Regions from separate parts of the Pseudomonas sp. GW821-FHT02B10 genome, predicted to be linked through region 2. Evidence: predicted binding sites of a transcription regulator. Region 2 holds the regulator's gene; each other region holds the start of a gene.
The links. The regulator FliA, encoded in region 2, starts transcription of late flagellar genes. The targets are predictions, from matches to a motif close to CTAAAGTTTNNNNNNNNNNNGCCGNTAA.

Region 1: the regulator FliA is predicted to act here: its motif matches at 4,319-4,346, upstream of AC07VU_RS09135 (methyl-accepting chemotaxis protein).
Region 3: the regulator FliA is predicted to act here: its motif matches at 3,848-3,875, upstream of AC07VU_RS19620 (methyl-accepting chemotaxis protein).
Region 4: the regulator FliA is predicted to act here: its motif matches at 2,470-2,497, upstream of flgM (flagellar biosynthesis anti-sigma factor FlgM).

Annotation. Positions count from the first base shown of each region.
Region 1 covers NZ_JBWKVU010000003.1:375,684-381,637, forward strand. The annotation lists gene AC07VU_RS09110 (HutD/Ves family protein) at 405-977, opposite strand; gene hutC (histidine utilization transcriptional repressor HutC) at 987-1,655, opposite strand; gene AC07VU_RS09120 (formimidoylglutamate deiminase) at 1,844-3,208, shown strand; gene AC07VU_RS09125 (lipocalin family protein) at 3,252-3,821, opposite strand; gene AC07VU_RS09130 (hypothetical protein) at 3,858-4,112, opposite strand; gene AC07VU_RS09135 (methyl-accepting chemotaxis protein) at 4,396-5,954, shown strand, end outside.
Region 2 covers NZ_JBWKVU010000011.1:144,426-150,379, reverse strand. The annotation lists gene AC07VU_RS22410 (chemotaxis protein CheA) at 1-1,920, opposite strand, end outside; gene AC07VU_RS22405 (protein phosphatase CheZ) at 1,933-2,721, opposite strand; gene AC07VU_RS22400 (chemotaxis response regulator CheY) at 2,751-3,122, opposite strand; gene fliA (RNA polymerase sigma factor FliA) at 3,283-4,023, opposite strand; gene fleN (flagellar synthesis regulator FleN) at 4,020-4,850, opposite strand; gene flhF (flagellar biosynthesis GTPase FlhF) at 4,969-5,954, opposite strand, start outside.
Region 3 covers NZ_JBWKVU010000009.1:101,178-107,131, reverse strand. The annotation lists gene AC07VU_RS19650 (alpha/beta hydrolase family protein) at 1-215, opposite strand, end outside; gene AC07VU_RS19645 (FMN-dependent NADH-azoreductase) at 443-1,054, opposite strand; gene AC07VU_RS19640 (LysR substrate-binding domain-containing protein) at 1,184-2,092, shown strand; gene AC07VU_RS19635 (MmcQ/YjbR family DNA-binding protein) at 2,119-2,463, shown strand; gene AC07VU_RS19630 (DUF1294 domain-containing protein) at 2,460-2,885, opposite strand; gene AC07VU_RS19625 (undecaprenyl-diphosphate phosphatase) at 2,885-3,715, opposite strand; gene AC07VU_RS19620 (methyl-accepting chemotaxis protein) at 4,001-5,635, shown strand; gene pnuC (nicotinamide riboside transporter PnuC) at 5,743-5,954, shown strand, end outside.
Region 4 covers NZ_JBWKVU010000005.1:76,325-82,278, forward strand. The annotation lists gene cheR (protein-glutamate O-methyltransferase CheR) at 1-571, opposite strand, end outside; gene AC07VU_RS13060 (chemotaxis protein CheV) at 616-1,548, opposite strand; gene flgA (flagellar basal body P-ring formation chaperone FlgA) at 1,623-2,384, shown strand; gene flgM (flagellar biosynthesis anti-sigma factor FlgM) at 2,535-2,855, shown strand; gene AC07VU_RS13075 (flagella synthesis protein FlgN) at 2,906-3,373, shown strand; gene AC07VU_RS13080 (flagellar brake protein) at 3,469-4,215, shown strand; gene AC07VU_RS13085 (MFS transporter) at 4,273-5,655, opposite strand; gene AC07VU_RS13090 (glutamine synthetase family protein) at 5,726-5,954, opposite strand, start outside.

The sequences.
Region 1 (5,954 bases), on a different contig from region 2:
CAAGCGAATCAGGGGACGCTGCGAAGAGTCTTCAGTGACTCATACGCATACGTCTTTACTTGTACATACAAGCATATGCAATCGATCGGCCAACTCGTTGAATGAGCCTTCAAGAAAATCTCTGGAAATGCTGGAGAGGCCCTTGGATCAAGGGTTTCAGCGTCGATTATTTTTTCGCGGGGGATATGACGAGAGGAGTGAGAGCTGTTACTTCGCCAGGGCTTTGCGCCACGCTGGGGCGTTCGGTAACAAATTGGTGCGCGAGGGAAACAACATCAGGAAGGGAGAGAAACAAGCCTTGTGTAGCCGCTGCCGAAGGCTGCGATCGGCTCCGAAGGAGACGCGCCCTTGCAGGCCCCGGAGGCTCTTCGAGCCTCATCGCAGCCTGCGGCAGCGGCTACAGGTCAGATGGCTGTCAGCTCGATCACGCAGCAAGCGCCACTGACGCTGACTTCCCGCAGGCCGGGGTTACCGAGCAGTTGCAGGCAGTCATGGCGCTCCAGCAAGGCGGCGACACCGCCACCCAGGTCGGCGCGCATTTCCTCGGCCACGCTGAATACCAGCACCGTGCCGGCCTGGGTGAAGAAGCGCTGGCCACCCTGCAGCCATTGCAGGCGAGCGCTGTAGCGGTCCGGCGCGTAGATCAGGTTGAAGTCGCGAATCGGCCCGTCGATCAGGGTGCACGCGACCTGGCTGGCGCCACTGAAGGCAAAGGGGTCCAGCGGTAACAGTGCGCGGGTGTCCTCGCCGTCCACCGTCAGGGTCATGCCCGCGCCTTGCAGCACGGTAATGACCCGCTGGTAGCCGGCGAAGCTGGAGAAGCCACCGGACTCGCCGATATCGGCGATCGACAGCCGCCAGCCGAAACCTTCCAGGCCGACGCCGGCGTCCCGGGTGATCTCTTCGGTACTGCCGCCACCGTTCTTCCATGGCATGCGCGGGTAGTTGGCCGCGCGCAAAACGTTCAACTGAGTCATTGATGCCCCTTACTTATGAAACCGCCCTTCCAGGCTGTGACGAGAACCCGGGTGGATCAGGCGCGCGGCGGTCACCGGCTGGCGGCCGGACCAGGTCCGGCGGCGAATCAGCAGGCACGGCTCGCCGCGCTCGATCTGCAGCAACTTGCATTCTTCCGGCTCGGCCAGAATCGCCTCGACCACGTGCTCGCCCTCGGTCAGCGGCGCGACCTGGTTCAGGTAGGCGTAGGGGGTCTGCAGGGTGAAATCCTGTTTGAGGTAATCCGGCGCCACCAGCGCGTTGACGAAACGGTCCTCGATCTGCACCGGGATATCGTTCTCGAAGTGCACGATCAGCGAGTGGAAGACCCTCTGCCCTTCGCGCATTTCCAGGGCCACGGCGCGCTCGGAACCGGCCGCCTCTTCACCCAGGGTGATGACCTTGCAGGTATGGCGATGACCGCGCGAGGCGATCTCGTCGGCAATGTTGTGCACCTCGAACAGCGCCGACTGGCTTTTCGGTTCGGCGACGAAAGTCCCCACGCCCTGCATGCGCACCAGCAGGCCTTCGGCGGTCATCTCGCGCAGGGCGCGGTTGATGGTCATGCGGCTGAAACCCAGCTGGCTGACCAGCTCGCTTTCCGAGGGCACGCGGTAATGCGGCGGCCAGTTTCCACTCTCGATCTGCTGGGTGATCATCTGCTTGACGCGGGCGTACAGGGGCGCCGGACTATCGCCCAGATGGGCGGCCAGCGGGGAGTTGGCGGGCGGAGTCGGCACGGGAAATCCTTGTTGGCTGAAGAAAGAGGCTAGCTTGCCGGAGTTTACCGAGCAGGCAAACGTCTGTATATGTATATACAAATAACACACGACGGGGTGCTTGAACCATGTCCGCCTTCTTTGCCGAACGCGCACTGCTGCCTAACGGATGGGCCAACAACGTACGTCTTGAGGTCAGCGCCGACGGCCTGTTGACCCACATCCAGGCCGATGCCAGCGCAGAAGGCGCCGAGCGGCTACAAGGCCCGCTGCTGCCGGGCATGCCCAACCTGCACTCCCATGCGTTCCAGCGGGCGATGGCCGGGCTGGCGGAAGTGGCCGGCAACCCCAACGACAGCTTCTGGACCTGGCGCGACCTGATGTATCGCCTGGTGGGCAAGATCAGCCCGGACCAGCTGGGCATCATCGCCCGTCAGCTGTACATCGAAATGCTCAAGGCCGGTTACACCTCGGTCGCCGAATTCCACTATGTGCATCACGACACCAACGGCCAGCCCTACGCCGACCCGGCCGAGCTGTCCCTGCGCATCAGCCAGGCCGCCAGCGCCGCCGGCATCGGCCTGACCCTGCTGCCAGTGCTGTACAGCCACTCCGGTTTCGGCGGCCAGGCGCCCAACGAAGGCCAGCGCCGCTTCATCAACAGCACGGAAAACTACCTCAAGCTGCAAAGCCGCCTGCAACCGCTGCTGGCCCGGCAACCGGCCCAGCAGCTGGGGCTGTGCTTCCACTCGTTGCGCGCGGTCACCCCGCAGCAGATCAGCGAAGTGCTGGCCGCCAGCGACAAGCAGTGCCCGGTGCATATCCACATTGCCGAACAGCAGAAGGAAGTCAACGACTGCCTGACCTGGAGCGGGCGCCGGCCGCTGCAATGGCTGTATGAAAACACCGCGGTCGATCAGCGCTGGTGCCTGGTCCATGCCACCCACGCGAATGCCGAAGAAGTCAGCCTCATGGCGCAGAGCCGAGCGATTGCCGGCCTGTGCCTGACCACCGAAGCCAACCTCGGCGACGGGATTTTCCCGGCGGTGGATTTTCTCGCCCAGGGCGGCCGCATGGGTATCGGTTCCGACAGCCATGTGTCGCTGAGCGTGGTGGAAGAATTGCGCTGGGCGGAATACGGCCAGCGCCTGCGCGATCAACGCCGCAACCGCCTGTATCGCAACGACCAGCCGATGGTTGGCCGGACCCTGTACGACGCCGCGCTGGACGGCGGCGCCCAGGCCCTGGGGCAGCCGATCGGCGCCCTGGAAGTGGGCAAGCGTGCCGACTGGCTGGTGCTTGACGGCAGCGATCCTTACCTGGCCACCGCCGAGGGCGACGGCATTCTCAACCGCTGGCTGTTCGCCGGCGGCGATCGCCAGGTGCGCGATGTGCTGGTCAACGGTCAGTGGGTCGTGCGCGACGGACGTCACGCAGGCGAAGAAGAAAGTAATCGGGCCTTTACCCAGGTGCTGCGCGACCTGCTCGGCTGAAGCCCGTCACCGCGGGAGCCAGCACGCTGGCTCCCGCATGGATTCACTTCGAGGTCTTGGCCATCGCCTTGTCCGACACTCGCCAGATCAGACGGGTGGTGTCATAACCCTGCTGGCGCGCCCTGCTCAGCAGGTCCTCGCGAACCGCCTCGCTGACATTCGGCCGGCGCGACAACAGCCACAGGTATCGACGATCCGGGTTGCCGACAATGGCTGTCTTGTAGTCGTCGCTCACATACAGCACCCAGTAGTCGCCCTTGGCCAGGCCCGGGATCAACCGGGAAAACCAGGTATCGAACTCGACCCACAGCTTGTCGGTTTTGTCCGGCGCCTGCGGCGTTGCCGTGCCCCGCACCTCTTCCCATTGCCAGTTGGCGGTCAGGCAGCGGTTGAGCACCGCCATATTGCCTTCGGGCAGCAAGGTGTAGCGGGCTTCGGATTGCGCGCAGTTACGTTGGAAATACATCGGCAAACGCGCCAGCTCGTACCAGGTCCCTTGGTAACGCTTGAGATCGACGTGATTAGCGGTCTTGGGCGCCAGTGAATCGTCCCGGGAAGTGGCGCAGCCGGCCAACAACAGGCCGGCCAGAAGAGTGACTAGCAAACGCATCATTATTTTTCTCCCGTGGGCACGTGGCCCCGGTTTTTTTTACTTCAGGCCTTGCCCGGAAAACATCAGCACTTTGTCACCGGCGTACTGCACGCTGATAAAGCTGTTCTTGTCACCCCAGGTGCAGCTGGACATGCCCAGCGCGCCGGAACAATCGGTTGGTTTGCCCAGCAGTTTTTCAACTTCGGCCTTGGGCATGCCGGCCGACAGCTTGGAATAGTTTTCCTGATTGATCTTGCCGCATGCAGCCAACAGCACGCAGAACGACAACAGAGCGAGAGAACGCAGGGACATGGTGAAACTCCTGGGCGAACGGGGGGATGGCATGCTGCCAACCAGAAGCTTAGAAGAGAAAAGCCCCATCTGGTTCCCCAGCCAGACGCCTATTTATTGTGACGCAGCGCCCAGCATTTCCTCCGGAATCAACCACTTTGCGGGGGCAAAACGCATTTCGTCGGGCAGACGTCGGCGTGCCTCATTTTTCATGATGGCCAGTCGACATAAAAGCAGCGCAAAAGCTGCCGTTATGGCAAATTGACGCCCCCTCGCTGACCACCCTTTCGCGGTAGTTCACCTAATGACCAGAAACATGAAATTCAGCCATAAGATCCTGCTTGCCGCCGCTCTTGTGGTCGCCGTTGCGTTCGCCTGTTTTATCCTGTTCAACGACTATCGACAGCGCGAGGCCCTGCGCAGCAGCAACGAGTCCTCCATGCAGGAACTCGGCAGCCTGACCAGCAGCAACATCCAGACCTGGCTGGAAAGTCGCATCCAGTTGCTGCACACCCTGGCCCAGCAGATCGCCGTGGACGGCAGCGGCGCCGACGGCCTGAAACGCAGCGTCGGCCTCCCCGCCTATGCCAGCAACTTCCAGCTCAGCTACTTCGGCGGCCAGGACGGCGCGATGTTCTCGGTCCCGGCGGGCAACCGCGCGCCCGACTACGACCCACGTGCCCGCGGCTGGTACAAGGCGGCCAACTCGGCCCAGCAGACCATCGTCACCGAACCCTACATCGCCGCCTCTTCCGGCAAGCTGGTGATCACCGTCGCCACCCCGGTGCAGCACCAGGGCAGCTTCATCGGCGTCGCCGGAGCCGATATCGACCTGTCCAACGTCAGCGCCATCATCAACTCGCTGAATTTCGGCGGCCATGGCCAGGCGTTCATCGTCAGCGCCGGCGGCAAGATCCTGATCCACCCGGACAGCAAGCTGGTGCTCAAGAACCTCAGCGACGCCTACCCCAATGGCGCCCCGCAGGTCGGCCCGGGCCTGAAGGAAGTCGAGCTGGACGGCAAGACCCAGCTCATCTCCTTCACCCGCGTCAACGGCGTGCCGGCGGCGGACTGGTACGTGGCGCTGGTGCTGGACAAGGACACCGCGTTCTCGATGCTCAGCGAGTTCCGCACCTCAGCGATCATCGCCATGCTGATTGCCGTAGTGATCATCATCAGCCTGCTGGGCATGCTGATCCGCGTGCTGATGCAGCCGCTGCACCTGATGGGCCGCGCCATGCACGACATCGCCGAGGGTGAGGGCGACCTGACCAAGCGCCTGACCATCCATGGCCACGACGAGTTCGGCACCCTGGGCGTGTCGTTCAACCGTTTCGTCGAGCGGGTTCACGGTTCGATCCGCGAAGTCGCCTCGGCCACCGGCCAGGTCAACGAAGTCGCCCTGCGGGTGGTCAGCGCCTCGAACTCGTCGATGTTCAACTCCGGCCAGCAGGCCTCGCGCACCAGCAGCGTCGCCGCGGCCATCAACCAGCTCGGCGCCGCCGCCCAGGAAATCGCCCAGAACGCCGCCCTGGCGTCGCAGCACTCCAGCGATGCGCGCAACCTGGCTGGCGAAGGCCAGGCCGTGGTCGACCAGACCATCGCCGCCATGCAGCAGCTGTCGGCGAAGATCAGCGACTCCTGCGGCCATATCGAAACCCTGAACAGCAACACGGTGAACATCGGGCAGATCCTCGAAGTCATCACCAGCATCTCCCAGCAGACCAACCTGCTGGCCCTCAACGCCGCCATCGAAGCCGCCCGCGCCGGGGAGGCCGGCCGTGGTTTCGCGGTGGTCGCCGATGAGGTGCGCAACCTCGCCCACCGCACCCAGGACTCGGCGCAGCAAGTGCAGAAGATGAT
Region 2 (5,954 bases):
GGCGAACGCCTGGTTGCCCAGCATCACCATCAGGGTCGGCATGATCGCCAGGGTCAGCGGCACCTTGATGACGATCTTCGAACCCTGGCCCTTGGTCGAGTAGATGTTGATCGAACCGTTGAGCTGGGAAATCTTGGTCTTCACCACGTCCATGCCCACGCCGCGGCCGGACACGTCGGAGATCTCGGTCTTGGTCGAGAAGCCCGGGGCGAAGATCAGGTTGTAGCACTCGGTGTCGCTCAGGCGATCGGCGGCATCCTTGTCCATCACCCCCCGCTTGACCGCAATGGCGCGCAGGACGTTCGGGTCCATGCCTTTGCCGTCGTCGGAGATCGACAGCAGGATATGGTCGCCTTCCTGCTCGGCCGCCAGCACCACCTTGCCGCCACGGGACTTGCCCGCTTCCTCGCGCTCTTCCGGCGACTCGATACCGTGGTCGACGGCGTTGCGCACCAAGTGCACCAGCGGGTCGGCCAGGGCCTCGACGAGGTTCTTGTCGAGGTCGGTCTCTTCGCCGACCAGCTCCAGGTTGATCTCTTTCTTGAGCTGGCGGGCCAGGTCGCGAACCAGGCGCGGGAAGCGCCCGAAGACCTTCTTGATCGGCTGCATCCGGGTCTTCATCACCGCGGTCTGCAAGTCGGCCGTGACCACGTCGAGGTTCGACACGGCCTTGGACATGGCTTCGTCGCCGCTGTTAAGCCCCAGGCGCACCAGGCGGTTACGCACCAGCACCAGCTCGCCGACCATGTTCATGATTTCGTCCAGCCGCGCGGTATCGACCCGCACGGTGGTTTCAGCTTCGCTGACCGGCTTTTCCGCCGGAGCGGCAGCCGGAGCACGAGCAGGCGCCGGAGCAGCGGCTGGAGCCGGTTTTGGCGTTTCGGCCTTGGCTTCGGGCTTCTTCACCGCTGGCTTGGCGACGGCGGCAGGCGCCGGAGCCGTGGCGGCCGTTGCGCTACCCACGGTCGCCGCGGCTGCGGGCACTTCAGAGAACTTGCCCTTGCCATGCAGCTCGTCGAGCAGGGATTCGAATTCCTGGTCGGTGATCAGGTCGCTACCGGCGGCGGCCGCGCTTGGCGTAGCCGGCGGTACCGCCGCTGCCACCGCGGAGTCCAGCGCATCGACCGCAAAGTTGCCTTTGCCATGCAGCTGATCCAGCAGGGCTTCGAATTCGTCATCGGTGATTTCGTCGCTGGCCGCGGCTTTTTCCGCAGCCGGCGCCGTGGCCGAAGGGGCCACCGCATCCGGTGCGAACTGGCCCTTGCCGTGCAATTGATCGAGCAACGACTCGAACTCGGCATCGGTGATTTCGTCGCTGGCCGCTTCACTGCCGGCGGCGGGTGCCGCGGGAGCAACAGCAGCCGGGGCTTCGGCCTCGGCCTTGGCGGCATTGAGCGAATCGAGCAGCTGCTCGAACTCGCTGTCGGTGATATCGCCGGACTCGCTTTCGGTCGACTCGGCGACCGGCTCGGCAACGGCTTCAACAACTGTCTCAACGTCGGCCACCGGCGCGGCGACCTCCTCGGCCCCCGCAGGCTCGGCCAGACGGGCCAGGGCAGCCAGCAGCTCCGGAGTGGCGGCGGTGATCTCGGTACGCTCGCGCACCTGGCCGAACATGCCGTTCACTGCGTCCAGCGCTTCGAGCACTACGTCCATCAGTTCCGCGTCGACGCGACGCTCACCCTTGCGCAGGATGTCGAACACGTTCTCGGCGATGTGGCAGCACTCCACCAGCTCGTTGAGCTGGAGGAAGCCGGCGCCCCCTTTTACAGTGTGAAAACCGCGAAAAATTGCGTTGAGCAGATCCGCATCGTCCGGCCGGCTTTCCAGCTCGACCAGTTGTTCGGACAGTTGCTCTAGAATCTCGCCGGCCTCAACCAGAAAATCCTGAAGGATTTCTTCATCGGCGCCGAAGCTCATGTATGGGTGCTCCTAGAATCCAAGGCTGGAAAGCAAATCGTCGACATCGTCCTGACCGGATACAACGTCTTCACGTTTATCGGCATGAATCTGCGGACCTTCACCCTTGGCCAGATGTTTTTGCGGATCTTTTTCAGCGAGGATCGATTCACGGTCATGTTCGATGCCGGCAAAACGATCGACCTGGCTGGCCATCAGGACCAGTTTGAGCAGGTTGCTCTCGACTTCGGTGACCAACTGGGTCACGCGCTTGATCACCTGACCGGTCAAGTCCTGGTAATCCTGCGCCAGCAGAATGTCGTTGAGGTTGCTCGATACCGCACGCGTGTCTTGCTCGCTGCGGGTCAGGAAACCGTCCACCCGGCGGGCCAGGTCGCGGAATTCCTCGGCGCCCAGTTCGCGGCGCATGAAACGCCCCCAATCGGCGCTCAGGGCCTGGGCTTCGCTACTCAGGCCATTGACCAGCGGGGTGGCGCTCTCGACCAGATCCATGGTGCGGTTGGCCGCGGCCTCGGTCAGCCTGACCACATAGGACAGGCGCTCGGTGGCATCCGTGATCTGTGAAACTTCCTCGGCTTGCGGCATATGCGGGTCAATCTGGAAATTGACGATGGCGCTATGCAGCTCGCGGGTGAGCTTGCCGACCTCCTGGTACAGGCCGCGGTCACGGGTCTGGTTGAGCTCATGGATCAGTTGCACGGCTTCGCCGAACTTGCCTTTTTCAAGGCTGTCGACCAGTTCGAGTGCGTGTTTTTTCAGGGTCGATTCGAAATCGCCCAATGAAGATTCGTTGTGCTCCATAGCTCCCCCGTGGCGGAATGATTCCACTCTCAACCGATGCGTTCGAAGATCTTCTCGATCTTCTCTTTCAACGCCTGGGCCGTGAAGGGCTTGACCACATAACCGTTTACGCCGGCCTGGGCAGCTTCGATGATCTGTTCGCGCTTGGCTTCAGCGGTCACCATGAGTACCGGCAGGTGCTTGAGTTTTTCATCGGCGCGCACATGGCGCAGCAGATCGATACCGGTCATGCCGGGCATGTTCCAGTCCGTTACCAGAAAGTCGATGCTCCCACTGTTGAGGACCGGAATGGCAGTGGTGCCATCGTCAGCCTCGACCGTGTTGGTGAACCCCAGGTCACGCAACAGGTTTTTTATGATCCGCCGCATCGTTGAGAAGTCATCAACGATGAGGATTTTCATGTTCTTGTCCAATTCGACCTCCAAGCAGTCTTAAACGCGTCCAGCACCTGAACGCGCCATTCAATCAATCAGGCAGAGCACTCAACGACTGCATGGAATACACACCGCAAGTCCGGCCACGTCGTGCCAGTCTCGTCCGCAGTGTCCCCCACACTGCCTGTCAGCGCGCTCGCCACTCTCCCAAACGCCCCCGCAAACGGGCCGCGCACTGGCTGTGTAACTGGCTGACCCGCGATTCGCTGACCCCCAGGACCTCACCGATTTCCTTGAGGTTCAGCTCTTCGTCGTAGTACAGCGCCAAGACCAGTCGCTCACGCTCCGGCAAATTGGCAATCGCGTCCGCCAGCGCGGCCTGGAAACGTTCGTCCTCCAGGTCGCGCGACGGCTCGAGATGAGCACTCGCGCCATCCTCATGCAGCCCTTCATGCTCGCCGTCCTGCAACAGGTCGTCGAAGCTGAACAGGCGACTGCCCAAGGTGTCGTTCAAAATCCCGTAATAATCGTCGAGACTCAATTGAAGTTCGGCCGCAACTTCATGATCTTTAGCGTCACGACCGGTTTTAGCTTCAATTGCGCGAATGGCATCGCTCACCATCCGGGTATTGCGATGTACCGAACGCGGCGCCCAGTCACCTTTACGGACCTCATCGAGCATCGCACCGCGGATACGGATACCCGCGTAGGTCTCGAAACTCGCGCCCTTGCTCGCGTCGTACTTGGTCGACACTTCGAGCAGACCGATCATCCCGGCCTGGATCAGGTCTTCGACCTGGACACTGGCCGGCAGGCGCGCCAGCAAGTGATAGGCAATACGCTTGACCAGCGGTGCATAGCGCTCGATCAATTCGTACTGGCTGTCACGTGCCGACTTTTTGTAAAGGTTGTAGCCGCTGGCGCTCATAGCACCGGTCCCGCTGTCTGATGCACGAGCCGCTCGACGAAAAATTCCAGATGTCCACGTGGGTTGGCCGGCAACGGCCAGGTATCGACCTTCTGCGCGATGGCCTTGAATGCCAGCGCGCATTTCGAACGCGGAAACGCCTCATAGACCGCACGCTGCTTTTGCACGGCCTTGCGCACGCATTCGTCGTAAGGCACGGCGCCGACATATTGTAGGGCCACGTCCAGGAAGCGATCCGTGACCTTGGTCAACTTGGCGAACAGGTTGCGCCCTTCCTGCGGGCTCTGCGCCATGTTGGCGAGCACGCGGAAGCGGTTCATGCCGTAGTCGCGGTTGAGCAGCTTGATCAGCGCGTAGGCGTCGGTGATCGAGGTCGGCTCGTCGCAGACCACCAGCAATACTTCCTGGGCCGCGCGGACGAAGCTGACCACCGAGTCGCCGATGCCGGCGGCGGTGTCGATCACCAGCACATCGAGGTTGTCGCCGATGTCGCTGAAGGCCTGGATCAGGCCGGCATGCTGCGCCGGGCTCAGATGAACCATGCTCTGGGTGCCGGACGCCGCCGGCACGATACGGATTCCACCCGGCCCCTGCAGCAGCACATCGCGCAGCTCGCAGCGGCCTTCGATCACGTCGGCGAGGGTCCGTTTGGGGGTCAGCCCCAATAGCACGTCGACGTTGGCCAGGCCCAGGTCGGCGTCCAGCAGCATGACGCGCCGGCCGAGCTCCGCTAGGGCCAGGGACAAGTTCACTGACACGTTAGTCTTGCCGACGCCACCTTTGCCGCCGGTCACCGCGATCACCTGTACGGGATGCATGCTGCCCATGTTCGTTCTTTACCTTGTCTTACTTAGACGGGGCCACATAACTGGCTGCGCGTTCACCAACGGAACAATGCCTGGCAGACCATCGATGTAGGTACATTGCAATCTTTTCATGATTCCCTCAGCCAACCCGCTTGGTCGGGTTGTGGTAGAGGTCAGCGAACATGTCAGCCATGGCTTCTTCGCTGGGTTCTTCCTGCATCTGCACGCTCACCGCACGACTGACCAGCTGGTGACGACGCGGCAAGTGCAGATCGTCCGGAATCCGCGGGCCATCGGTCAGATAGGCAACAGGGAGTTCATGACTGATCGCCAGGCTCAACACCTCACCAAGGCTGGCGGTTTCATCCAGTTTAGTCAGGATGCAGCCGGCCAGCCCGCAACGCTTGTAGCTGTGGTATGCGGCGGTTAGAACCTGTTTCTGGCTGGTGGTTGCCAAGACCAGATAATTTTTTGCCCGGATGCCACGTCCGGCCAGGCTTTCCAGCTGCATGCGCAGGGCCGGGTCGCTGGCTTGCAGGCCGGCGGTGTCGATCAGCACCACACGCTTGCGCAGCAGCGGATCGAGGGCTTGCGCCAGGGACTGGCCCGGGTCGACATGGGTCACCGAGACGTTGAGGATCCGGCCCAGGGTCTTGAGCTGTTCCTGGGCGCCGATGCGGTAGCTGTCCATGCTCACCAGCGCGATGTTCTGCGCGCCGTACTTGAGTACATAACGCGCGGCCAGCTTGGCCAGGGTGGTGGTCTTGCCCATGCCGGCGGGGCCGACCATGGCGATCACACCGCCCTCCTCCAGTGGCTCGACTTCCGGGGTCACGATCATCCGCGCCAGGTGGGCCAGGAGCATGCGCCAGGCCTGGCGGGGTTCGTCGATTTCAGTGATCAGCGCCAGCAGGTCACGGGCCAGCGGACCGGACAAGCCGATACGCTGCAGGCGCCGCCACAGGTTGGCCTGTTCGGGCCGGCTGCCTTGCAGCTGGCTCCAGGCCAGGGAGCCGAGCTGGACTTCCAGCAACTCGCGCAGGCCGTTGAGTTCAAAACGCATCGAGTCCAGTGCCCGCTGATCGACAGCCGGTGCGGCGACTACCGGGGCCGGGCGCTGGGGCT
Region 3 (5,954 bases), on a different contig from region 2:
GAGGCGGCGATCTGATAACCCTCGACCTTGCTGCTGTGTTCGATGCCAGTGGAGGGATAGAACGCAATGGCGCGCATCGGCTGCTGGTCCAGCGGGTCGAGAAAACTCATCTCGTGGAAGCCCACGCTCCAGTGCGGATGGGGCGCGGGCGCGGCGTGCACGATAATCGGGCCGCCGAGCAGGCAGATCAGTGACATTGCCCAAAGACGCATCATGGATGCACCACCTTCCCTACCTGATGAAAACGCCGGTTCATTGCTTCACTGGCCAGGATTCCGCTGGCCTGTTGCCTGGAGCTGCCGGGCCTGGTCAAGCCACTGCATAACCCGAGCCAGAACAAATAGCACGAACACGAAAAACTCCGTATTCCGCTGCCTGGAGGGCATCAGAATACAGAGTTTAAAGGGCGTTGCCTGGAGCGTAAGCGACTTTTACACAAGCCTTACGCGGCAGCAAAAAGTTGCTCGCTGATGTGCGTCCGGGCGTCGCTCAGGGCCTTGTTGCGGACTTCGTCGCCATAAGCCAGGCCGTGGGCGCGGACGAATTCGATGTCGGTGATGCCGAGGAAGCCGAACAGCACTTTCAGGTAATCCTCGTGAGCCACGCCAGTGGCCTGGCCGGCGTGCAGGCCGCCCGCGGTGGAGACCACCACGACTTTCTTGCCACCGCACAGACCTTCAGGACCGGCTTCGGTGTAGCGGAAGGTCTGGCCGGCGACGGCGATGCGGTCGATCCAGGCCTTGAGTTGGGTCGGGATGGTGAAGTTGTACATAGGCGCGGCGATCACTACAGCATCGGCGGCCTGGAATTCGGCGAGGGTCGAAGCGCTCAGCTCGGCTTCGTGCTGCTGGGCAGCGTTGCGCACTTCGGCCGGGGTACCGGCGGCCACCAGGGTGGCGGAGCTGAAATGGCTGATGGCATCGGCGGCCAGGTCGCGGTAGGTCACTTCAACGCTGGCATCGGCGTTTTTCCAGGCCTTGACCACGCTTTCACTCAACTGACGGGAAGCCGAGTTGTCACCAAGGATGCTCGAATCGATATGCAACAGTTTCATCTGGGATTCTCCAAGTGAGGATCGCCACCGGGCGATCAATTGAGGACAATCCTACAGGTGAAACCAATAGCTGATTAGTCGGCATAAATGCGATAGTTTGTCCCATCAGCAGGACAGTAGAGTCAGGATATGCAAGACCTCAACGATCTTTATTACTTTGCCAAGGTGGTGGAAGCCGGTGGTTTCGCCGCCGCCGGGCGTTTACTGGGGGTGCCCAAATCCCGTTTGTCGCGGCGTATCGCCGAACTGGAAGAACGCCTGCACACCCGATTGCTGCAACGCACCACCCGCCAATTGAAGCTGACCGCGGTCGGCGAACGTTATCTGCGTCACTGCCAGGCCATGCTGCTGGAAGCGGAAATGGCCGACGAGGCCGTGGCCAGCATGTCCAGCGAACCTCGCGGGCGCCTGCGGGTGTCCTGCCCGGTGGGCCTGGCCCATCATATGTTGCCGACCGTCATCAGCTCGTTCCTCGAGCAATATCCCCAGGTCCAGCTGGACATGCAGCTGCTCAACCGCCGGGTCGACGTGGTCGCCGAAGGCATCGACGTGGCGCTGCGGGTTCGCGAACATGGCGACGAAGATCCCTTGCTGGTGACCCGGCGCCTGCGCCAGGCGCAGACTGTGATGGTCGCCAGTCCGGGGTTCGCCCGGGAATGGCCGATCCACAGTCCCGAAGACCTGCACAAGGTGCCGGTGCTGGGAGCCCTGGAGGCCGACCGCATGGTGCATTTGCGCCTGCTTGATGCCCAGGGCGAGAAATGCGACCTGGTCCTGGAGGCGCGCCTGGGCATCGACGATTTTCTGGTGCGCCGTTCCTGCGCCCTCGCCGGCCTTGGCTGTACCATCCTGCCGATGATGTATTGCGAAGAAGAACTGCAGACCGGGCAGCTGGTGCAACTGCTGCCCGAGTGGTCGCTGCCTGGCGGTTGGCTGCAGGCGGTCTACCCTCACCGGCGCGGTGTATTGCCAGCGGTAAGGGCCTGGATCGAGCATGTCAGCGAAGCCTTCAAAGGCTGCGGGGACCGCACACTGTGACAGCGCGACAAAAGGAAGAAAAAACCATGACTGAAGCGGATGTGGCGCAATTCTGCCTGGACTTGCCGGGCGCGCGCGAAGACTACAAATGGGGCGGCGTGCGGGTGTTTTCCGTGGCCGGCAACAAGATGTTCGCCCTGCAGAACCTGCGGGGCGAGTCACTGGCGTTCAAGGTGGACAAGGAGCTGTTCCTCGGCCATGTCGACCGTCCCGGCATCGGGCCGGCGCCGTACCTGGCCCGGGCGCACTGGATCATCATGCAGACGCCCTACCCGCTGGGCACCGGCGAACTGCGGGACTTGCTGCAGCGTTCGCACCAGTTGGTGGTGAGCAAGCTGCCCAAGCGGGTACAGGTAGGCCTGTTGCTTTAGAACAGCGAGAACAGGCTGCCTTCGAGAAACAGCCGGTCGATCCAGAACACCTGGTGCAGCAGCACGATCAGCCAGAACACCAGTTGATAGGACAGCTTGCGGGTCTTGTGGCGAAACGCCTGTTGCGCCAGCAAGGCGCCTGGCCAGCCACCGGCCAGCTCCACGGCGTGCAAGACGTTTTCCGGGGTCCGCCAGCTGTCGCTACGGGCCTTGCGCTTGTCGCTCCAATAGAGGAAGAACGTCAGCACGCTGACCGCACCGTAGGCCACCAGCGGTACCCAGGAAATCCCCTTCACACCCAACAGCAGCGAGCCGCACAGCGGTAAGGCGCAGAGCAGCAGGAAAACCACCGCCTTGAGCCTTGGCTGCTGGATCCGTGCCCCGGCGACGCTACCGGGGCGGTTCTGATTGCGTGCATCCATCAGGAATGGACCGCGGTCCAGTCGACCCAGCCGAACTGCCAGGTGGCGAGGATCACCAGGCCGAAGGCAATGCGGTACCAGGCAAAGGCCGCGTAGCTGTGGTTGGCGATGAACTTGAGCAGGCCCCTGACCGCGATCATCGCGAAGATGAACGAGGTGATGAAGCCGATGGCGAACACCGGCAGGTCGTCCGGCTGGAACAGATTGCGGTACTTGTAGCCCGAGTAGACCGCGGCACCGACCATGGTCGGCATCGCCAGGAAGAACGAGAACTCGGTGGCGGTCTTGCGCGACAGGCCGAACAACAGGCCGCCGATGATGGTGGAGCCTGAGCGCGAGGTGCCTGGAATCATCGCCAGGCACTGGGCGAAACCGACCTTCAAGGCATCTTTCCAACTGATCTCGTCCACCGTGTTGGCATGTATTTCATGCTGCCGGCGTTCGGCCCAGAGCATGACCACGCCCCCCACCACCAGCGCCGTGGCGACGGTGATCGGATTGAACAGGTATTCATGGATCAGGTCGGCGAAAATCACCCCCAGCACCACGGCGGGCAGGAAGGCGATCAGCAGGTTGATGGTGAAACGCTGGGCGTTGCGCTGGGTCGGCAGGCCGGTGACCACGTCGAGGATCTTGCGGCGAAACTCCCAGACCACCGCGAGAATGGCCCCCAACTGAATAATGATGTTGAACGCCATGGCGCGCTCGCCACCGAAGTTGAGCAAGTCGGCAACGATAATCTGGTGGCCCGTGCTGCTGATGGGCAGAAACTCCGTCAGCCCTTCCACAATCCCTAAAATCAATGCCTGTGCGGCAGTCCAAAGCTCCATCAATCCCCCGAAGGTCATGCCGTGGCATGCCTTTTTAATTTTTTTTCAATGTTCACTGACGCGTGCGTCGCGGATTCGCAGCCGCAATAGGATCATCATCGCCCCTGAAAATTCCGTGAAAAATCAGCCGGATTCAGGTTTTTCGCGATGAGGCCGAAATCCTAGCAGACATACTCGATAAACGCTGTCGCGTTGCGAGAATCCGATGGACCGGACTGCAAGGAGCGCATGACGGATGTACGGGGTGTTTCTATTACAAGAACAACAATCGGGAGTGACAGATTCATGAACAGCTTACGCAGAATGTCGATCAGCCGCCGGCTGTGGCTCATCCTGATTGTCGCGGTATTGATGCTGATGACCCTGGGCATGTTGATGCTCAAACAGATCCACGACGACCTGTACCAGGCCAAGGCGCAGAAAACCCAGCATGTGGTGCAGACCGCCAACGGTGTGCTGGCCTATTTCCAGGGCCTGGAAAGCGCCGGCAGCCTCGATCGCGCGACGGCGCAGAAGCAGGCGCTGAGCGCCATACGCAACCTGCGCTATGACCAGAGCGACTACTTCTGGATCAACGACCTGACCCCGGTCATGGTCATGCATCCGACCAACCCCAAGCTCGACGGCCAGAACCTCGCGGCCATTCGCGACTCGGACGGCTTTGCCGTGTTCAACGAAATGGTGGCCATCGCCAAGGCCAAGGGCGCCGGCATGGTCAACTATCGCTGGCCGAAACCGGGCGCCAGCGAGCCGGTGCAGAAGACCTCCTATGTCCAGCTGTTCCAGCCCTGGGGCTGGATCATCGGTTCGGGGGTGTACATCGATGACGTGCAGGCCGAGTTCCGCAGCCAGGTGGTGAAGGCCTCGGTCGTCGGTATCGCCATTGCCCTGCTCATGGCCTTGCTGGTGTTGCTGATCGCCCGCAGCATCGTCCGCCCGCTGCAGGAAACCGTGCACGCCATGGCCAATATCGCCAGCGGCGAAAGCGACCTGACCCGTACCCTCGACACCCACGGCCAGGACGAAGTCACCGAACTGGCCCGGCACTTCAACGGTTTCACCGCCAAGCTGCGTCTCGTCGTCAGCCAGTTGCAGGTGTCGGCCGCAGCCCTGGCGCAGTCCTCCACCGACCTGGGCAGCAATGCCAGCCAGGCCCAGGAACGCAGCCAGCAGCAGTCGCAGCAGATGGAGCTGGTGGCCACCGCCATCAACGAAGTGACCTACGGCGTACAGGACGTGGCGAAGAACGCCGAACACGCCGCCAGCGAGATGCGCGACGCCGAAGCCCAGGCCCAGCAGGGCCAGGTCAATATCGACGGCAGCCTGCAACAGATCGACCGGCTCTCGGGCACCATCGACCAGGCCGTGGAAGTGATTCGCACCCTGGCCCAGGAAAGCACCCAGATCGGCAGCGTGCTGGAGGTGATCCACTCGATCGCCGAGCAGACCAACCTGCTGGCGCTCAACGCGGCGATCGAAGCCGCCCGCGCCGGCGAACAGGGCCGTGGGTTCGCCGTGGTGGCCGATGAGGTGCGCCTGCTGGCCCAGCGGACGCAGAAGTCCACCGCCGAGATCCAGTCGATGATCGAGCGCCTGCAAGGGCACTCGGAAGCTGCGGTGAAAGTCATCGGCGACAGCAACCGGGCTTCGCAACAGACCATCGAGCAGGCCGGGCTGGCCGGTGAAAGCCTGAACGCCATCGGCCAGGCCCTGCGCAACCTCAACGGGCTGAACGCCTCGATTGCCAGCGCCACGTTGCAACAGGCCCATGTGGTCGAAGACATCAACCAGAACGTGACCCAGGCCGCCGGCCTGTCCCACAGCACCGCCCTGGCGGCCGAGCAGTCCAGTGCCGCCAGCCTGCACCTCAAGGAACTGAGCGAGCAGCTCAACGGCCTGTTGCGCCAGTTCCGGGTCTGAAGCTGGTTGTGGCGGGGTTCGCCCCGCCACGGTTGCCGGCCTTCACTAACATGCAAGGCCGCTTCTGGTTACAATCCGCACCCTCCTCCGCTTCCAGGTAGTTTTTCATGTCCGGGCTTGAACTGTTCGCCGCCGCACTCGGCGTGATCGCCGTCTGGCTGACAGTCAGGCAGAACCCCTGGTGCTGGCCGATCGGCCTGGTCATGGTGCTGCTGTACAGCTGGATCTTCTTCGAAGTGAAACTGTATTCGGACATGCTGCTGCAAGTGGTCTACGCCGCCCTGCAACTCTATGGCTGGTGGCAGTGGACCCGCGGTGG
Region 4 (5,954 bases), on a different contig from region 2:
TCGGCGCCTTGACCACCCAGCGCCCCGGCCCCTTGGGATCGAAATAGCGCTGCAGGCGATCGGCCGACAAACCGCGACCGATCGCCAGGCTGTCGTACTCGCCGGTCTTGCAGTTGTTCAGCATGGTCCCGGACAGGTCGGTGGCAACGATCTGCACCCCCATCTTCAGTTGCCCCATGTTGGTCTTCTCGAACTCGTCGATCGACATGGACAACGAATAGGGTTCCTGCCCCGAGGAACAGGCCGCCGACCAGATGCGCAAGCGCTGGTTGGGGCTGGCCTTGATCGCCTCCGGCAAGACCTTGTTCTTCAACACCTCGAATGGATAGGTATCGCGAAACCACAGGGTTTCGTTGGTGGTCATGGCGTCGACCACCATCTCTCGCAAACCGCTGCGCGGCTGGGACTGAATGCGCTGAACCAGCTCCCCGAGGGACTTGATGCCTTGCTGTTCCATCAGTTTGTTGAGACGGCTCGACACCAGATATTGCTTGTTCTCACCCAGCAAGATCCCACAGGCTTTTTCCAGGAACACCCGGAACTGTTCGAAATCCAAATTACCCGTAGACAATGATGCCGCCTCTTAAATCGTGTGACCGCCAGGGATGGATATCCCTAGCTGTTATCTGCTGCTTTGATCCGGTCGACAACCCGGGATGCCAGGTCATCAGGACGAAACTTGGCAAGGAAGTCATCGGCACCGACCTTCTTCACCATCGCCTGATTGAATACACCTGACAACGAAGTATGCAGGATGATGTGCAGCTTTTGCATGCGTGGATCGTTGCGTATTTCGGCCGTGAGGGTGTAGCCGTCCATCTCCGGCATCTCGATGTCGGAGATCATCATCAGAAACTCTTCTTCAGGTTTCTTGCCCTCGTCGACCAGCTTGCGCAGGTAATCCAGCGCCTGTCGGCCGTCGTTCAAGGCCACCACCTCGACCCCCACGGTCTGCAGGCAACGCGTGACCTGCTTGCGCGCCACCGACGAGTCATCGACCGTCAGTACCCGCAGTGAAACAGCCTTGTGCTGAGTCTCGACATCCACCACACCGACCGAAATGGTCTCGGGCGTCGGCGCGACCTCGGCCAGCACCTTCTCGACGTCGATGATTTCCACCAACTGATTGTCGACCCGCGTCACTGCCGTCAGGTAGTGATCGCGCCCCGTCCCCTTGGGTGGCGGATGGATCTCCTCCCAGTTCATGTTGACGATGCGCTCGACCGACCGCACCAGAAACCCCTGGGTCTTGGTGTTGTACTCAGTGATGATGACAAAGGGGTTGCTCAGATCCTGCAACCCGCCTGAACCGGTGGCCATCGCCAGGTCCAGGATCGGAATGGTCGCCCCTCGAATATTCGCGACACCGCACACCACAGGACTGGACTTGGGCATCAACGTCAGTTTGGGGCATTGCAGCACCTCCCGAACCTTGAACACGTTGATCCCATAGAGCTGCTGCCCGTCGAGACGGAACAGCAACAGCTCAAGGCGATTCTGCCCTACCAGTTGCGTGCGCTGGTTCACCGAATCCATTACACCAGCCATGCCCAGACTCCCCAAAGCTTAAGTTCCGACGCGCGCTCATCGCTAAACGGCACGGCGCTTGCTTTTTAACTGTTATGAACGCCAAAACGACATTTTCCCGACGCCTGACATCAAACTACCGCAGATTGCTGTACGGACTGTCGGCTTTGTTTTTTTTTAACCCTGGCCATCCTGCCGTTGCTGACTCGGTAACCCTGCCTGATCTACTTATCGGCGTCACTCAGGGGTTTCTTGAATTCACCGTAGAAGACTATTTAGCCACCAGTCAAACGCCTGGGCGCTACGAGATCCAGGTCAATCAACTCGACCCGCGGCTGCGCATGCCGCACTGCGACAAGGAATTGACAGCGACCCTGGAAAGCCCGGCGCAACCGCTGGGACGCGTGACCGTTCGCGTCCGTTGCGACGGCGCCTCGCCCTGGACCGTATTCGTGCCCGCCCAGGTCAAGCTGTTCCGCGAGGTGGTGACCACCACCCGGCCACTCAAGCGCGCCGGCATCATCAGCCCCGAAGACGTGATGCTGCGCGAGCGCGATATCGGCCAGATCAACCAGGGCTATCTGACTTCAGTGGACCAGGCCATTGGGCAGAAGCTTGTCCGACCAATGGTCGCCGACCAGCTCGTCACCCTGGTTCACCTGGAACAGGCGGAAGTGGTACGCAAGGGCGATCAGGTGGTGATCTCTGCCCGTAGCGGCACGCTGAACGTGAAAATGCCCGGCGAAGCCTTGTCCAATGGCGGCATGAGCGAGCAGATACGGGTCAAGAACCTCAATTCACAACGGGTCATCAAAGCGCGGATCACCGCGCCGGGACAGGTGGAAGTCGCCATGTAGACGACTGGCGCTGTGCACTGTTGCCCCCTAAACTGTGGCCCATGCAGGGCAACAGCGGCGCGTGCGGGCTTATCGATATTTGAGCCTAAAGTTTTCCGGCGTATTGCCGAAAACAAGTCAAGCGTCCAAATACCCAGAGGTTTTTTTACCATGGTCATCGATTTCAGCCGTTTAAACAGCTCTCCCTCACTCACCGGCAGCACGCGCACCAGCGCCAGCAAGGAAACCGGCGACGCCGACAAATCCGCGCCGCTGAACACTCCGGCCGAACAGGCCAGCACCAGCGGGGAGTCGGTACACCTCAGTAATGAGGCTCAACAGTTGCAGAAGATCACTGACAAGCTGCGCGACCAGCCTGCCGTCGACAACGCCCGCGTGGCCGAGCTGAAGCAAGCGATTGCCGATGGCAGCTATAAAGTCGACAGCAACCGTGTAGCCAGCAAACTGCTTAATTTCGAAGCCCAGCGCTAGCCAATAAGGCCTGCGCCAGTTTTTTGGACGCTTAAAACCCAAGGCCATACATGCACGACACTAATTTGCTGCAACTGATCACCGACGACTTTGCTCCAGCTCAACAATTGCTGGAATTGCTGCGCACCGAATCCCTAGCCCTGCACGGTCGCGACATGCCGCTGCTGGAAGAGATTCTCGCGCAGAAGCAAGCCCTGATCATTTTGCTCGAGCAGCATGGCCGCAAACGCAGCGAACTCCTCGCCAGCCTGAACCTTCCTGCCAGCCGCGCCGGCCTGGAACAGTTGGCCAGCCACTCCTCGATCGGCGACCAGTTACTGGCCCAGAGTGACGTGCTGACCCAAATGCTTGCCGATTGCCAGGCGGCGAACGAACTCAATGGTCGCTCGATCCAGGTTCAACAGGCCACCACCGCCAATCAATTGAAAATCCTCACCGGTGGCGAGCCTCCAGCCCTCTATGATGCCCGTGGCTCAACCGCCAAGCTTGCCAAGCCTCGCCCGCTTAGCCAGGCTTGACCCCAGAGATGAGCGCGCCCTATCAAGTCGCGGAACATGCTGGCAAAATGCTGGCTCTTGCGTGTAGTCGTATTTTGTCTGGAGATTGATGAACCGTGTTCAATGCCGTAAACGCAGAAGATGCGCCGCAGCCACCCAAGGTGCTGACCACCCCCTTGGAAATCAACTCCACGCTGCGCTTGCTGCAAGACAGCCATGACCCGCTGATCATCACTTTCCATGAACGCAGCCAGCGCTTTCAAAGCTATCTGGTCGAGATCGATCGTGACAGCAACATGATTGCCCTGGACGAAATGATCCCCCGCGATGGCGAACGCTTCATGCTCGCCGGCGAACCGTTTCGCGTCGAAGGCTTTCACGAAGGCGTGCGCATCGCCTGGGAAAGCAATGGCATCCCGACTATCGACGAATCCAATGGTGGGCGATGCTACCGCGGCACCCTGCCAGACGAAGTGGTCTATCACCAGCGCCGCAATGCCTTTCGCGCAGCCCTGAAGCTGGCCCAGCTGGTCAACATCGAACTGGGCGGCGAAAAACTCAAGGCGCCGATCGCCGGCAAGCTGCTGGATATCTCCGCCACCGGCTGCAAGCTGCGCTTCGAGGGCGACATCTCCAGCCGCCTGCAACTGGGCCAGGTCTACGAGCGTTTTATCGCCGCCCTGCCCTTCGGCAGCATGACTGCGCCAGTGGAACTGCGTTACCTGCACCACGAAGAGAAGATCGACACGACTTTCGCCGGTGTGCGCTTTCATAACATGAGCGGCCTGGTTCAACGCCAGGTCGAGCGCTTTGTCTATCAGCTGCAACGCGAAGCCCGGCGCTTCGACAAAGACGACCTCTGAGATTCGAGCGTCGATAAAAAACGGGCAGTCCCTTGCGGGGCTGCCCGTTTTGCGTTTCTAGGGCCTGGCCCCACTGAACTGGTCCGGCCCTGGTTCATCCGGCTTCACTACCGGCTCCTCAGCCTCAACCTCATCCGTGGCCGGCGTCTCGACCGGAGGCTCGGCTTCCGGTGCGCTGGTCTGTTGCATCTGATCTTGCACCACTTGCTCATCGACCCGCGGATCGAGCGCGGCCACCAATGGCGAACTGGACATGCTGTCCGGCATCGCCACGTGATGCAGCGGCGCATCATCGACCTGATGCAGGTTGGTCACGGCTTTCGGCCGGATGCGCCAGACCAGTACCAGGGCAAAGAAACTGAAGAACGCATAGAGCATCTGGCTGCCGAACAACTTCATCAGCACCCCCGCCACCAAAGGCCCCACACTGGCCCCGACGCCATAGGTCACCAGCAGCATCGCGGTCAGCGAGACCCGCCGATCGCCTTCGACATGGTCGTTGGAGAACGCCACCGCCAGCGGGTACAGGCAGAACTGCACCAGCGAACAAAGGAACCCCAGGGCGAACAGCACCTCCAGTGGTACCTGGGGCAGAATCGCCAACGGCAAGGCCACGACTGCCAGGAAGCAGGCAAAGCAGCGAATCAGCAGGGCCCGGTCATAACGGTCGGACAGCCATCCCAATGGCCACTGCACCACCAGCCCGGCAAAAATGCAGCTCCCCATGAACAGGCCGACCTGCTCGGTACTCAAGCCCTGCTGGGAGGCATACAGCGGTGCCAGGCCATAGAACGAACCGACAATCAGCCCCGACCCGAGCACCGTGCTCAGCGACTGCGGAACGCGCTTGATAAAGAAGCGCGGTTCCATGGGCGCCGGATGCAAAGGCGCCGGGTGAATACGCCGGGTCATGGCCACCGGTACCAGGCACAGGGCAAAACACAGGGCCACCAGCATCAGCAACTCAAGCCCGAGGGCCGGATGCATGACCAGAATCAACTGCCCCAGGACCAGCCCCAGATACGAGGCGATCATGTAGCCGCTGAACACCAGCCCGCGCTGCTTGGCATCAGCCTGCTCGTTGAGCCAGCTTTCGATGACCATGTACTGGCACATCATGCCCAGGCCGACGATCATCCGCAGCACCAGCCAGGCCGGCAACCAGTCCACCAGGCCATGCCCCAGCACCGCCGCACCGACGATCCCGGCACAGGTGGCGTAGGCACGGATATGGCCGACCCGGGCAATCAGGCGGTGGCCGATTTTCCCGCCCAGCACCAGGCCGAAATAGTTGGCCGCCATCAAGGCCCCCACCCATAACCCGTCGACATGATCGGCGGCCAGGCGCAACGCCAGGTAGGTACTGAGTAAGCCCGAGCCGATCAACATCATCAGCGAGGCGAAATAAAGCGCTCGAAAGGATTTCCAGATTTGGCGCATCGGCGTTCCGAGCGGCTCCTTGAATTGAGTGTCGGGCCATCTGGACGATAGCCCGACTGCGACGGTTCGGTTAAGCCTGGGCCGCTAAGACGCGCCGCTCCCAGGGAGTTATTTCATCAAAGAAACTGGTCAACTCCATGGTCTTCGAAGCGACATAACCTTCGACGAACTCATTGCCGAACAATTCCTTGGCCAACTGGCTACGTTTCAGACGCTCAAGAGCGGCATGCAAGGTACAAGGCAGAGATAAACTGTCCGGCACGGCAAACTCACCCTGAATCGCCGGCGTCGGTTCCAGC